Regions from separate parts of the Peribacillus sp. S4 genome, predicted to be linked through region 1. Evidence: riboswitches for the same ligand, from Rfam matches in the RefSeq annotation. Region 1 holds a riboswitch; each other region holds the start of a gene.
The links. A riboswitch is a leader RNA that binds a small molecule or an ion and turns the genes downstream of it on or off. The one in region 1 is predicted to bind S-adenosylmethionine.

Region 2: another riboswitch for S-adenosylmethionine. It lies ahead of mmuP (S-methylmethionine permease); the one in region 1 lies ahead of ACJ9PY_RS02690 (sugar ABC transporter substrate-binding protein).
Region 3: another riboswitch for S-adenosylmethionine. It lies ahead of ACJ9PY_RS14830 (bifunctional homocysteine S-methyltransferase/methylenetetrahydrofolate reductase); the one in region 1 lies ahead of ACJ9PY_RS02690 (sugar ABC transporter substrate-binding protein).

The regions. Positions count from the first base shown of each region.
Region 1 is NZ_CP175708.1:553,747-558,036, forward strand. It holds gene ACJ9PY_RS02685 (GTPase domain-containing protein) at 1-1,432, shown strand, start outside; SAM riboswitch class I at 1,527-1,632, shown strand; gene ACJ9PY_RS02690 (sugar ABC transporter substrate-binding protein) at 1,748-2,860, shown strand; gene ACJ9PY_RS02695 (sugar ABC transporter ATP-binding protein) at 2,917-4,290, shown strand, end outside.
Region 2 is NZ_CP175708.1:2,974,833-2,979,122, forward strand. It holds gene mmuM (homocysteine S-methyltransferase) at 98-1,060, opposite strand; gene mmuP (S-methylmethionine permease) at 1,050-2,444, opposite strand; SAM riboswitch class I at 2,528-2,630, opposite strand; gene ACJ9PY_RS14065 (flavin reductase family protein) at 2,866-3,474, opposite strand; gene ACJ9PY_RS14070 (alpha/beta hydrolase) at 3,493-4,101, opposite strand; gene ACJ9PY_RS14075 (ring-cleaving dioxygenase) at 4,101-4,290, opposite strand, start outside.
Region 3 is NZ_CP175708.1:3,153,359-3,157,648, forward strand. It holds gene ACJ9PY_RS14830 (bifunctional homocysteine S-methyltransferase/methylenetetrahydrofolate reductase) at 1-1,693, opposite strand, end outside; SAM riboswitch class I at 1,796-1,894, opposite strand; gene ACJ9PY_RS14835 (MOSC domain-containing protein) at 2,006-2,656, opposite strand; gene ACJ9PY_RS14840 (Ku protein) at 3,147-3,989, opposite strand; gene ACJ9PY_RS14845 (DNA ligase D) at 4,140-4,290, shown strand, end outside.

The DNA.
Region 1 (4,290 bases):
AACACGCCGTCAGCGCGGGACTATAGTCGATGTGACAATCATCAGTGACTACCTAAGAAATAATCATTTGCGATTATTGGATACACCGGGGTTCAATGGGGAACAAAGCGTGGAATCCGATTTCCAAGGCTATTTACATGGCAGTGATGGCCTGATGTTCGTTCTTGACGCCCGGGCTCCTTTCACCGGCAGCGAAAGGGATCTGTTATTGGAAATTCAAATGATGGCGCCTAAACTGCCGATCCATTTCCTATTAAATAAAATGGATACGATATACAGTGATCAGGTCGCAGTCCGGATGGAAGACGAAACATGGGATAAAGTGAATGCATATTTCCCGAATGCGAAAGTGTTCGCTTTCTCCAAACATTATGACAGCAGGCAGCAATTGAAGGACCTTTCAGCCTTCCTTCAATCGAATTATCAAGATGATAATTGGAAGGAAAGAAGATCTGAAAAAATCCTGGCATTCATTCGTAAAACTTTATCTTATCTATTAGAAAAACGGACAGCCAATGAGCGGAAATGCGAGCATTCCATCTCTTGGAATGAGCAGATGGAAGTCAAACTGAATGGAGCGGTCAATCAACTGGCTGATCTGGAAAAAGAAAAAAGTGAAAATATCATAAGGTCGTATCGTTCGCTTAAGGACGAAGTGAAAAGTCAGCTTTATTCAAAAATTCCTGAATTACTGAGGGATTGCTCTAAATCGTTAACGGAAAGCAGTGATTTCAGTCAGGTCCATGTACAGTTAAACCAGGAAATGAATGAGCGGATTCAAAACTTCATTTCTGACAAGATCATGCCTCAATATTACCGTTCTCTTCAAGACTGGATTGCCAGTTCCCAAATGGAGTTCTCACAAAGCCAACAGTTCATGGATGAGATGAGTGCCGGATTCAATGAATTATACAAAGAAGAACGGATTACACTGGCAGGTGACTTCAGGGTATTGGATGACTGGCGCCGTGATGCCGACCGGATGACAAGCAGTATCCGCATCGAAAACGTTAATATCCTTTTGCGCAGGACTCCATCACAATTGCTGCTTAAAGGAGCAGGTAAGCTATTTGGGGCGATACCGCAAAATAAGGCCAATATGTACAATCGTTACAAGAAATACCTGGAAAGTGAAGATTACCTGGATGTTGCTGAAATGATCACGGAACGTTTCCTAACCCAATTTGGATTGTTTGAAAAATCATTGGATCGGGACATCTCACTTTTCTATCGCAGTTCATTTGCCTTACTTCAAAAAACGATAGAGCAGACTCAGACTGAAATAAAAGACTACCAGGCTGCATTGGAGCATATGAAAGAAAATCCTGAGGTTTACCGTGATCCGATCACGTTGTTCGAAGTGAAATTAAGGCAGTTGGAGAGGCTTGAAAAAATCGAGAAAAAGCGTCTAGCCCAGCTCCAAAGAAAATAAAAATAACAGGAAACATTTCAAATATTCAAAAATCTATTGACTTTACGACTATATCCCTATAAAGTGATAATTACGAAAACGTAACACAATATATCTCTTATCAAGAGTGGCGGAGGGACTGGCCCTAAGATGCCCAGCAACCGTTCCATTAGGAATTGGTGCTAAATCCTGCAAAACAGAAATGTTTTGACAGATAAGAGAGGGACAAGTCTGCAAAACAGCCGATTAAACCTCTCTATATTAGAGAGGTTTTTATTTTGGGATTTACACCGACTTAACTGATAAGAATAATTAGAAAACATGGAGGGGAACAAGATGAGAAGGTCTATTAAAGGGATATTCATTTCTGCCATCGCTTCGGCTTTGCTTTTAACGGGTTGCTCTGCAGGGCAGAGTTCCACAGAATCGAAGAAAGAAGAAAAAGTATCATTTGAAAATGTCCCGGAGAGATTTGCTGATGGCGATGGAGCCAAAATCAAAGTGATCCGTAAAATTGGCGGTGATGATCATACTGCCCAATACCTGGCGGGGGCGAAAGAAGAAGGAGAAGCACTGGGGTTTCAGGTCGATACGTACACAGCCAATGGTGATACGGCTAAATTCCATGATGCGATAGCACAGGCTTTGGAGGAAGATTACGACGGCTATATCATTTCACATGGTGATGATGCCGCAACTGTAAATGACGTTCAGAAGTTGGTTGATGCAGGTAAAAGCGTTGTCACATTCGATTCAATAAGCGATCTATCTAAAATAGAGGGCGTGACATTAACTTCACAAGATGATGAAGTGCTGGCAACATTGGCTTTCGATAAACTGATAAAAGAACAGAAAGGTGAAGCGGCAATTGCATATCTTTGGGTGGATGGTTTTCCTCCAATGGTAAGAAGAAATGCAGTCTATCAGGAAAAACTAAAAGAAAATCCAGGGATTAAAGAAGTCGAAAGATTCGGAGTGGCATCCGCTGATACTTCGGTTCAGACACAAAATGCTGTAGCCGCAATGCTGAATAAATACCCTAAAGGCAAATTGGATGCCATTTTCGCAACATGGGATGCCTTTGCCATCGGTGCAGCCCGGGCGATTAAAGAAGCGGGCCGCGATGAAGTGAAGATATATGGAATTGATGTTTCGAATGCAGATCTCCAGGAAATCCAATCGGCTGATAGCTCTTGGTCCTACACGGCAGCAGTCGATCCCAAGTTGATCGGTGCAGTGAATATGAGGATATTGGCTAAAAAATTAGCGGGTGAAGAAACACCGCAAACATATGATTTGGAGGCATCACTCATTTCGCAAAAGCAAATCCAAGCTTCAAAAGAAGCGGTAAACATGGCAAACCTGTCTGATATTGTCGATGGCTGGGGTGTATCGACGGAATTTGAAGAAGATTGGATGAAGGTTTTGAAAGATCATTATAAAAAATAAAAAGAGACACTCTCTTTCCAGCGAAGGGAGTGTCTGTTCTATAAGGGGGAATGGACATGGGCAAGCAACTAGAAATGAAGATGATTTCGATTGAATTTCCGGGGGTGAAGGCGCTAAGTGATGTTGATTTTTCCTTACAATCAGGAACAGCCCACGCATTGGTCGGTGCAAACGGAGCAGGGAAATCGACGTTAATGAAAGTTTTATCGGGAGCCCATGTTCATTATTCAGGTGACATTTTTATTGATGGGATGAAGCGGGATATCCGCTCGCCAAAAGCTGCTCAGGAACAGGGCATTCAAATAGTTCATCAGGAAGTGGATACCGCCCTCATCCCTTATTTAACAGTTGGGGAAAATGTAATGTTGAATGATATGGTCCAAAACATGGGAAAAAAACAAAGGGTACATTGGAAAGAACTGCACAACAAAGCCACTTCTATTCTTGAAGATATGAAAATTCATGTCCCTTCGAAAAAGTTGGTTAGAGACCTGACCTTGGCTGAAAAACAGATGGTCCTGATAGCAAGAGCCGTTTCGACAGAATGCAAATTCCTGATTCTCGACGAGCCAACTGCTCCGTTAAGTCATACGGAGACGACAGAACTTTTTCGAATTGTAAATGAGTTAAAGCAAAAAGGCGTGGCAATCATTTTCATTTCACATCGTCTGCCTGAGATTTTTGAAATCTGTGAGGAAATTACGATCATGAGGAATGGGGAGCGTGTCACTTGTCGAAAAATCGAGGACATAACCCGTACCGAAGTGGTAGAGAACATGCTCGGGAAAACCATGGATGAACAGTTTCCTGAAGTGAATGCTTCGATTGGAGACGTAATTCTGGAAGTGAACGGATTGTCAGATGCCGAGAAAGTTAAGAATGTCAGTCTGAATATTAAAGCAGGAGAGATAATCGGCTTGGCTGGGCTGGTCGGGGCTGGGAAAACGGAGCTGTGTAAAACCCTTTTCGGTCATACGTCCATCACAGCGGGTGAAGTCATACTGAATGGTCGAAAGCTTTCTCTGAAATCACCGCATGAAGCAGTAAAAAGCGGGCTGGCACTTGTACCTGAGGAACGCAGGAAAGAAGGGGTCCTTGTACAGGAATCAGTCTCGGCAAACTTGACTGCAGCCAGTCTCGGCAAATTCTGCAAAACATTCAGTGTCGTCGATCGTAAGGCGGAAAAGGAAAAGGCGAAGGAAATGATCGCAAGTCTCGGCATTAAAACACCTTCAGGGGAAGTGAAGGTCGAAAACCTATCCGGTGGTAACCAGCAAAAAGTTGCGATTGGAAAATGGCTTATGGCAGATGCGGATGTATACATATTCGATGAACCAACGAAAGGGGTCGATGTCGGAGCCAAGAAGGATATATTCGAATTGATTGCAAAGCTTGCAAGGAATGGAAAAGCGATCATTTATGCATCCTCC
Region 2 (4,290 bases), 2.4 Mb from region 1:
CAAAAAGAACAGAAACCGCCAGATTCCTGTTCTTTTTGTTTATAGGTTTCCCGACTACTTACATATTTAATAACAATATTTTTGATAACAAAAAATGCTAGGAGAACGTTACCACGGAAGGTCGCCACTTTCTTGAAATGCCCGCAATATGATGAGGAGCGGTTCTGCAACATCCTCCAATTATATTTGCCCCCGCATGGTGCCAATCTTCAGATTTCACATCGAGCCTATTACATGATTCTGGACCATGCCATGTTTTAGTTTCTGGATTATATGATTCACCGGAATTCGGATAAACGATAATTGGTTTATGCGTGTTTGCACGCAACACCTGTATGGCTTCCGTGATAACTGATACAGGCGCACAGTTGATGCCAATTGCGGCAATTTGCTCACTGTCCCCAAACAATCTGGCACACTCCTCCAGCAATGTGCCGTCACTTATCGCTTTTTCATTTTTCAAAGAAAAGGACAGCCAAGCATAAACTTCTGGATAATCTTTCAATAATGAATGTAATACTTTTGCTTCTTGCAGGGAAGGAATCGTTTCAAATGCTAAAATGTCAGCTCCTGCTTCAATCAAAGCTGATATTCGTGAGCGATGAAATGCCGCCAAAGTTTCATCTGAAACACCATAATTCCCAACATACTCTGAACCATCTGCAAGATAAGCCCCATAAGGTCCAACTGATGCAGCAACCAATGGCTTAGGTCTAATCGTTTGATATTCTTCCTTCCAAAAGTCATCTCTTGCTTTTCTTGCTAGTAAAACCGTTTTCCTGATTAGATCCAATGCCTCTTTTTCTTGTATTCCGCGGAGGGCGAAACCTTCAACTGTTGCTTGATAGCTTGCCGTTATCGCACAGTCAGCACCAGCTCGAAAGTAGTCAGAGTGCACCTGGTAAATCACTTCTGGATTTTCAAGTAATACACGTGCAGACCACAGGGGATCGTCCAAATCACACCCATGACTTTCAAGCTCTGTAGCTAAAGCTCCGTCCAAAATCATAACTGAATGACCTTGTAAAATTGCTTCAATTGGGTTAATTTTATTTTTCATGGTCTACTCCTCTTTTCTTTATGGTTTGTGTCAGATAATAACTTCCATAGCAAAACAAAATAAACGGAATGCCACAATATAGTGCTATTCTTTGTGTAGGATCAAATGCAATTCCTATGCAAGAAGCAAGACATAGCATAAATGAAACGATTGGTACGAATGGATATAATGGTGTATGATAAGCCAAATCATTAACTGAGTTTCCTTCGTTTATATATCGTCTGCGAAATAGAAACTGTGACGCGCTAATACTCATCCAAACTATAACCACGGCTAGTCCAGAAATGGATACAAGCACTATATATACAGTATCCGGCGCAATAATACTCGAGAAAAGTGCTAAAACACCGCCCAGCATACTGAAAAGGACTGCATTCAAGGGAACACCCCGTTTTGTCAATTTTGCAAATATTGGTGAAATAGTTTTCTTATCTGCAAGTGACCAAAGCATCCTAGATGAGGCATATAGTCCTGAGTTCGCAGCGGACAAAATGGCAGTTAATATAACAAAGTTCATAATATCCGCTGCATATGGCACTCCAATTCGTTCTAGAACGGCAACAAAGGGGCTCTCTAATACGCTTGCATCCGAAACAGGCAATAATGCGGATAAAACAACGATGGTACCTACAAAAAAGATAATCAATCTCCATAATGTCATACGGATTGCCTTTGGAATCGTTTTTTCCGGATTCACAGTTTCTCCAGCTGCAACTCCGATCAATTCAGTTCCAGAAAATGCAAAATTCACCGCGAGCATCGTCATTAGAATGGCAAAAGCACCATTTGGAAATAAACCTGCACTTGTAACATTGGAAAATAACGGAGCTGATTGTGCGTTAATCATTGGAATGAAACCTATCATTGCCGCAGCTCCCAGAATAATGAATATTACAATAGCAAATACCTTTATAGACGCAAACCAGAATTCGGATTCAGCAAAAAACTTAACGGTCCACGCATTTAATGCCAAAACCAAAATGGCAAATAGAGCACTCCATATCCAGACACTGATTGATGGAAACCATCGCTGCATCAACAATCCTGCAGCCGTGAATTCCGAACCTAGTGCAACAGTCCAGGTTAGCCAATACAACCAGGCTACTGTATACCCTGTCCCTGGTCCGATGTATTTGGCTGCGTAACTATGAAACGCACCTGTCTCGGGCATATGCACTGATAGTTCACCTAGACATAGCATGACAAGATAAACCACCAATGCACCAATCAGATACGAAAGGATGGTTCCGAACGGACCAGCCTGTTGAATCGTATAACCCGAACTTAAGAATAAACCAGTTCCAATCACCCCGCCAAGCGATAGCATTATTATATGCCGTGCTTGCATTTGCCTTTGAAAATCATGCTTCCTTTTGTTATCCATTCTTACTCTCCTTAATCTTGCATCCAGAAAAAACGAAAACGCACTCTAAAAAAGAGTGCGTTACTGACAAATAAACACGTACGGTCTTATCTATCAAGGTTTCACCCCCTGGAATTAGCACAGTGTCTTTGTAGACCTGTTGCTGAGGTTTCATAGGGCCAGTCCCTCCACCTCTCTGGATAAGAAATTATTTTTTTATAACTGTATCAATCTATGAAAAATTTGTCAAGTTTTGTTTCGGAATGTAAAGACTTCCTTTTAAATGCTAACGATCATGGCGTCTGCGGCATTAATATTAAAAGGTTGCTTATTTTTGGAACAGGCGCTAAGCGTATTATAATGGCAAATAAAACTAACCGGGGTCATTTTGGTCTTAAAAATGGCAACATCTTAAAAGATGTCGCCATTTTTTTCTTTTTCCTTAAGGACGTTCTATTTCAAATAATTCCCCTAGTTTTGTATAAGTATGACCTGCTAATCTTGCTACAGGTTTTAGCCCATTCGGGTCAATACGGCCATTATGGTAAATATCTTGCTCTATATGATAGCAGACTATTTTCCCTATCAGTAAATCACAACCAGGTTCATTCTTGGAACCTGCCAATGGAATCGATTGCTCTAATGTACATTCAAAACGCACCTTCGCTTCTTCCAATCCTGGTACGGATACCCTATCACTAACAGCCAGCGTGAAATTAGTAAGACCCAATTCACTTTCTTCAGATGGGAGTTCCTTGGCCGTTCGATTTGCATCAGCAACATTATTTTCGTCAGTGATATGAACAACGAACTCACCTGTTTGAATTGCATTTCGGGCTGTATCCTTTGAAACTCCTTCTTTCCGTTGAACAGAAATGGAAATCATCGGAGGATTTGAACTGACTATGTTAAAAAAGCTGAACGGCGCTATATTGATTGTACCGGTTTCGGATTGTGTCGTAACCAGCGCTATAGGTCTCGGTATAATACTTCCAGTCAAAAACTTATAATTATCCCGTTCAGTCAGACTTTCAGGGTTAACAGAAATCATCTTCATTCCCCCTCATTCTTATAAAAAGTTCTTTTGAAACCATGAACCTGCTGCATCAACCTCTGAACGTGTCAACTGATGACCATAATTTTCCCATTGAACTTCAACTGTAGCGCCAGCTTGCTGTAAAAGTTGATTAAGCTCTTCAGTTTCTTCTGCCGGGCAAATCGGATCGTTTTTACCTGCAGCAATAAATACAGGTATATCTGAAAGGGGCGGCAAAGCAATCCCTCGTCTTGGAACCATTGGATGATGAAGAATTGCTCCTTGTAAGGCCCCCTCGTAATGGAACAGCAAACTTGCCGCTATATTTGCACCATTGGAATAACCTAATGCCACCACTCTGTCACGGTCGAAGTCATATTTTCCGGACGCTGATTCCAAGAAGTCATAAAGCTCCTTCGTTCGGAAAATCAAATCCTCTTCATCAAAAACCCCTTCAGCTAACCGTCGGAAAAAACGGGGCATTCCATTTTCAAGTACATTTCCCCGTACGCTCAGTACGGACGAACCGGGTGAAACCATTTCGGATAATGGCAAGAGATCTGTTTCCGTTCCTCCAGTGCCATGTAACAGCAGTAGTAACGGAGCTTCTGGATTACTTCCTTTTTGAAAAATATGTTTCATCATTTATCCTCCTCTAGTACTCTCGGCACTGCCGGCAGTAACGTTTTTTCCATAACTTCCCGCTTTTCTTCCAACCATGGCGGCAGCATTAATTTACTGCCCATCGTTTCCTTCGTTTCATCATGAGCAAAGCCAGGTGGATCTGTGGCAACTTCAAAGAGTATGCCTCCATCTTCCCTGAAATAAATC
Region 3 (4,290 bases), 2.6 Mb from region 1:
TCACCCCTTCAATCCTTGACTTTACAGGGTCATCCCCCGCTAGAGCCATGGCCCTTCTAACATTATCAGGCAATTTGATGCCCGGGATCTCATTATGGATGAATTCGGCGTTCCGGGTGCTTGTTAAGGGCATGATACCGATGAAAATCGGGGTTTCCAGATGTTTTGTCGCTTCATATACTTCTTCGATTTGCTCTACGGAATAAATTGGCTGTGTCAAAAAGGATTGAGCACCGCAGGCAATCTTCTTTTCCATTCTCAGTACGGCTTTATCCAGATATTTCACATTGGGATTAAAAGCTGCCGCAATTTTAAAATTTGCCCGTTGACCCAAACTTTGACCGGAATAGGAAAGACCTTCATTAAATTGTTTGACCATACTTATCAGGTCAAATGAAGATAAATCGTAAACCGAAGTGGCACCCGGGAAGTCCCCAATTTTTGAAGGGTCTCCGGTGATGATCAATATTTCGTTCAGCCCTACCGTCTGCAGACCCATTAAATGTGACTGCAGGCCAATCAAATTTCGATCACGGCATGTTATATGCACCATCGGATTTATATTCAATTGGTTCTTCAGTAAATTAGCCAGTGCATCATTCGATATCCTTGGTGAGGCAAGTGAATTATCCGCTAATGTAATGGAATCGACCCCTGCTTTTTTCAAAACCTCAGCACCAGTCATGAAACTCTCTATCCCTAGCTTTTTCGGTGGATCAAGCTCAACGAGAATCGTCCGTTCCGTTTTGGCCTTTTCGTAAAGGGGAAGTTCCAATTCCCTATCGTTCACCTCAATTACTTCTATTTCACGGGATTTCGTAAATTTCTCTTTCACGGGAGCCAAACTTCCAATTGCATGCTTTACAGCTTGAATATGCAGTGGAGTCGTTCCACAGCACCCTCCTATGATCGCGGCGCCTTGCTCACGAAGTTCCAGGGCACTAGAACCGAAATATTCCGGGACAGCTTTATAAACGAGCCTCCCATCGACATAATCCGGCAGGCTGGCGTTAGGGTAAATGGCAATCGATGCTTGCTTTGGCAAACTCACTTCTTCCAAGGCCCGAATCATATGATGTGGTCCAAGGCGGCAATTCACACCAACCACATCGGCACCCAATTGCTCGAGTTTTTGAAAGGCTTCATTTAAATGGATTCCATTTTGAAGATTACCCAGTTCATGCATCGAGACATTTGCGATAATCGGCAGTCCGGTTTCATTTTTAACGATTTGCAGGACGGTTTCCAGTTCTTCCAGGTCATAAAATGTTTCCAGAAGAATCCCATCAGGATTTTCCATCAACAGACTGTATAGCTGTTCACGAAAAGCCCGTTTTATCTCTTCCATGCTTAAATCCGATTTCCTGATACTCCGCTGTGCCCCTATGGTGCCGAAGACGTATGCCTTTCCTTTTGCCGCTTTTTTAGCAAGAATGACTCCCTGGCGATTGATTCTGCTCACTTCATCTTCAAGTCCATACCGCTTCAATTTATTGAAATTGGCTCCGTATGTATTCGATTGAAGGATATCTGCACCAGCTTCCAGATAGGCTCGATGGATGGACTCTATTTGATCTGGGTTCGTGCAGTTTAATTCCTCATAACATTGATCAATGCCATTAGAGTAAAGCAAGGTCCCCATTGCCCCTTCCCCAACCAGCATTCTTTCTTTTAATTCTTTACGAAAATTCATCATTACACCCTCTCTCAAAAACAATCCTGTTTTTGTCGTATTCTATGAGTATGAGAGAAAAGGAAAAAAACCTTCTCAAAGAAGAAGGTTTTTGAAACATTCTCCTCATCTATCAAGCTCTGCTTGCTGGATTTAGCACCTTTGCGTAAGCTGGTTGCTGAGGTTTCTTCGGGCCAGTCCCTCCACCTCTCTCGATAAGATCCATTTATATAATTTTCATAAGATTTCAAAATTTGATTATATTTAATTTACATTAATAGTCTGTCAATTTCAATACCTGATCGACATTTTTTTCACTTTTGCAAAAATCATTCAATCTTTTGCTGCTTGAACCCTCTTCAAGATCCTTTGTTTCCAGTCTTCCGCTAACGAGTCTAGTGTTAGTAAAGCCTTAGCACCTTCAAGCCCATCCCGTTTATGAAGGATGACCTCTGCTGCGTAATGGACAGAAATTTTTTCTTGTAGACGATCTATCAGCACAATCTCGTTTTGTTTATTTATCGTTCCTTCTTGAAGTACTCTTGCAAAATAACCAGTGAAACTCGTTTTCAGCACGAGTTCCAAAAACTTAGGTTCTTGATTGAAGAGGGAAATGGTCGAACAAGGTATCCTCCCTTGGTTAATTTGAACAATCACATCGCCTATTTGATAAATATCGCCGATATATGTTGTTTCTTCCTTCATCCCCGCAATAGTTAAATTTTCACCGAATGCAGGGATATCCAGCTCTTTAGAGAATTTTTCATTCCATAATGAATAATGCTCAAATGGGTAAAAGCACAAAGCCCGATCAGGACCTCCATGGAACTTTACATTACCGACACCATCACCGATTATGCCAGCTTTAGTCACTTTCAAATTATCCTGTGCTTGTTTATCCATGGCTGAAAAGATATCGATATTCGAAAAAATTTCTTGTTTCGGCTTCCCCGCATGTAGTGATTTGATTTTCCCATTTTCCATTTTGCATCTTCCATTCATATTAAATTTATATCGTTCTATATGTATAAATTATACTAAAAATCCATTTTATTCAGTACCTTTTTATATGTATATGAAATGAAAAAGCCATATGCGGCGGAAATGGGCGAAATATCATTGATTTCCAGAAAAATTCATAGGTTAGTTTCAGTAATTTAGTTGCTATTTCAGAATTAAATATGGTAGAATATGAACACAATATATAGTCGAAAACTACAACCGTTCGCCTATATGTTGATTTTCACGATTGAATTCCTCATTGTCGCTCTTTAGGGAGCGAATTTTTTTTGCTTTCGTCAATATCCACTAATTTCCTGTAATTCCATTCAGTTTCTTGCATCGTGATCGACTCACCTGTTTGTACCTTCCTTCCCTCTTTATCAAGACCTTTTCATCTTATTAGAAGCCTGATTCCTTGCAAAAACAAGCAGAAAGCCGAGCGACATCATCCGTCTTCCGCTCAGCTTCCTGTTTACGCTTGTTTCTTTTTTTTCGGTGCCGCTTTCTTTCGGGTCGTCTTTTTCTTTTCCGGTTCATCATGTTTTGTACGGTCTATGGATGCTTGTAGTGCCTCCATTAAATCAGTTACATTGTTGGAAACTGGTTCTTTTGTTTTCGCTGTAATCGTCGTCTGACCCGTTTTCTTCGATTCAATCAATTCTAGTAACGCGGTTCGATAGTCATCGGTGTATTTTGTCGGATCGAAAGTAGTCGTTAATTGATCTATCAATAATACGGCAGTATCGATTTCTTTTTTTACAATGGTATCATTGGCCGGGATATTCGGAACATCCGCTGTGGAGCGGACTTCATCCGGATAATGAATCGTTTCCATAACCAAGGTATTATCAACGACTCGGATTACCGCCATTTGTTCTTTGGAGCGAATGATGATTTTTGCCAACCCAACCTTATTCGATTCCTTGAGGGCCTGCCTCAAAAGGGAATAAGCTTTTATCCCCCCGTCATTTGGGGACATGTAATAACTCCGGTTAAAATAAATAGGATCTATTTCTTCAATTTTAACGAAATCCACGATTTCCACGGCTTTTTCTTCGTTTTGTTTTTTCAGTTGTTCTAGTTCATTGTCTTCCAATACAACAAACTTTCCCTTTGTATACTCAAAAGCGCGGACTATATCATCCTTCCCCACTTCTTTCTCGCATACTGGACAAACCTTTTCGTATTTAATCGGTGTATGACATTCCTTATGCAACGTCCTTAAAGATATATCCTTATCCTCCGTTGCAGCATGAAGTTTGATCGGAATGTTCACCAAACCGAATGATATGCTCCCCTTCCACATCGTATGCATATTCGTCACCTCATAACTTATTTTTGATGAGAAGAACAATTTTATTATTCCCCTTTGTTCAAAAAAAACCGAAAAAACAATTGCCAACTTTAACACTTCGTTTTTTTGGCAAAATAATGTTATCAATTATTTGCGGAGGTAAATACAAAAATGAAACCGATGCTGCCAACATATTACCCTGAGGCCCCCAACTCCAAGGATTGGCGTTATGAAGTCAAATATGACGGCTTTAGGGCTATTTTAACGATAGACTCCGATACCATAAGCATTTCGAGTCGAAATGAAAAGGAATTATCACCTC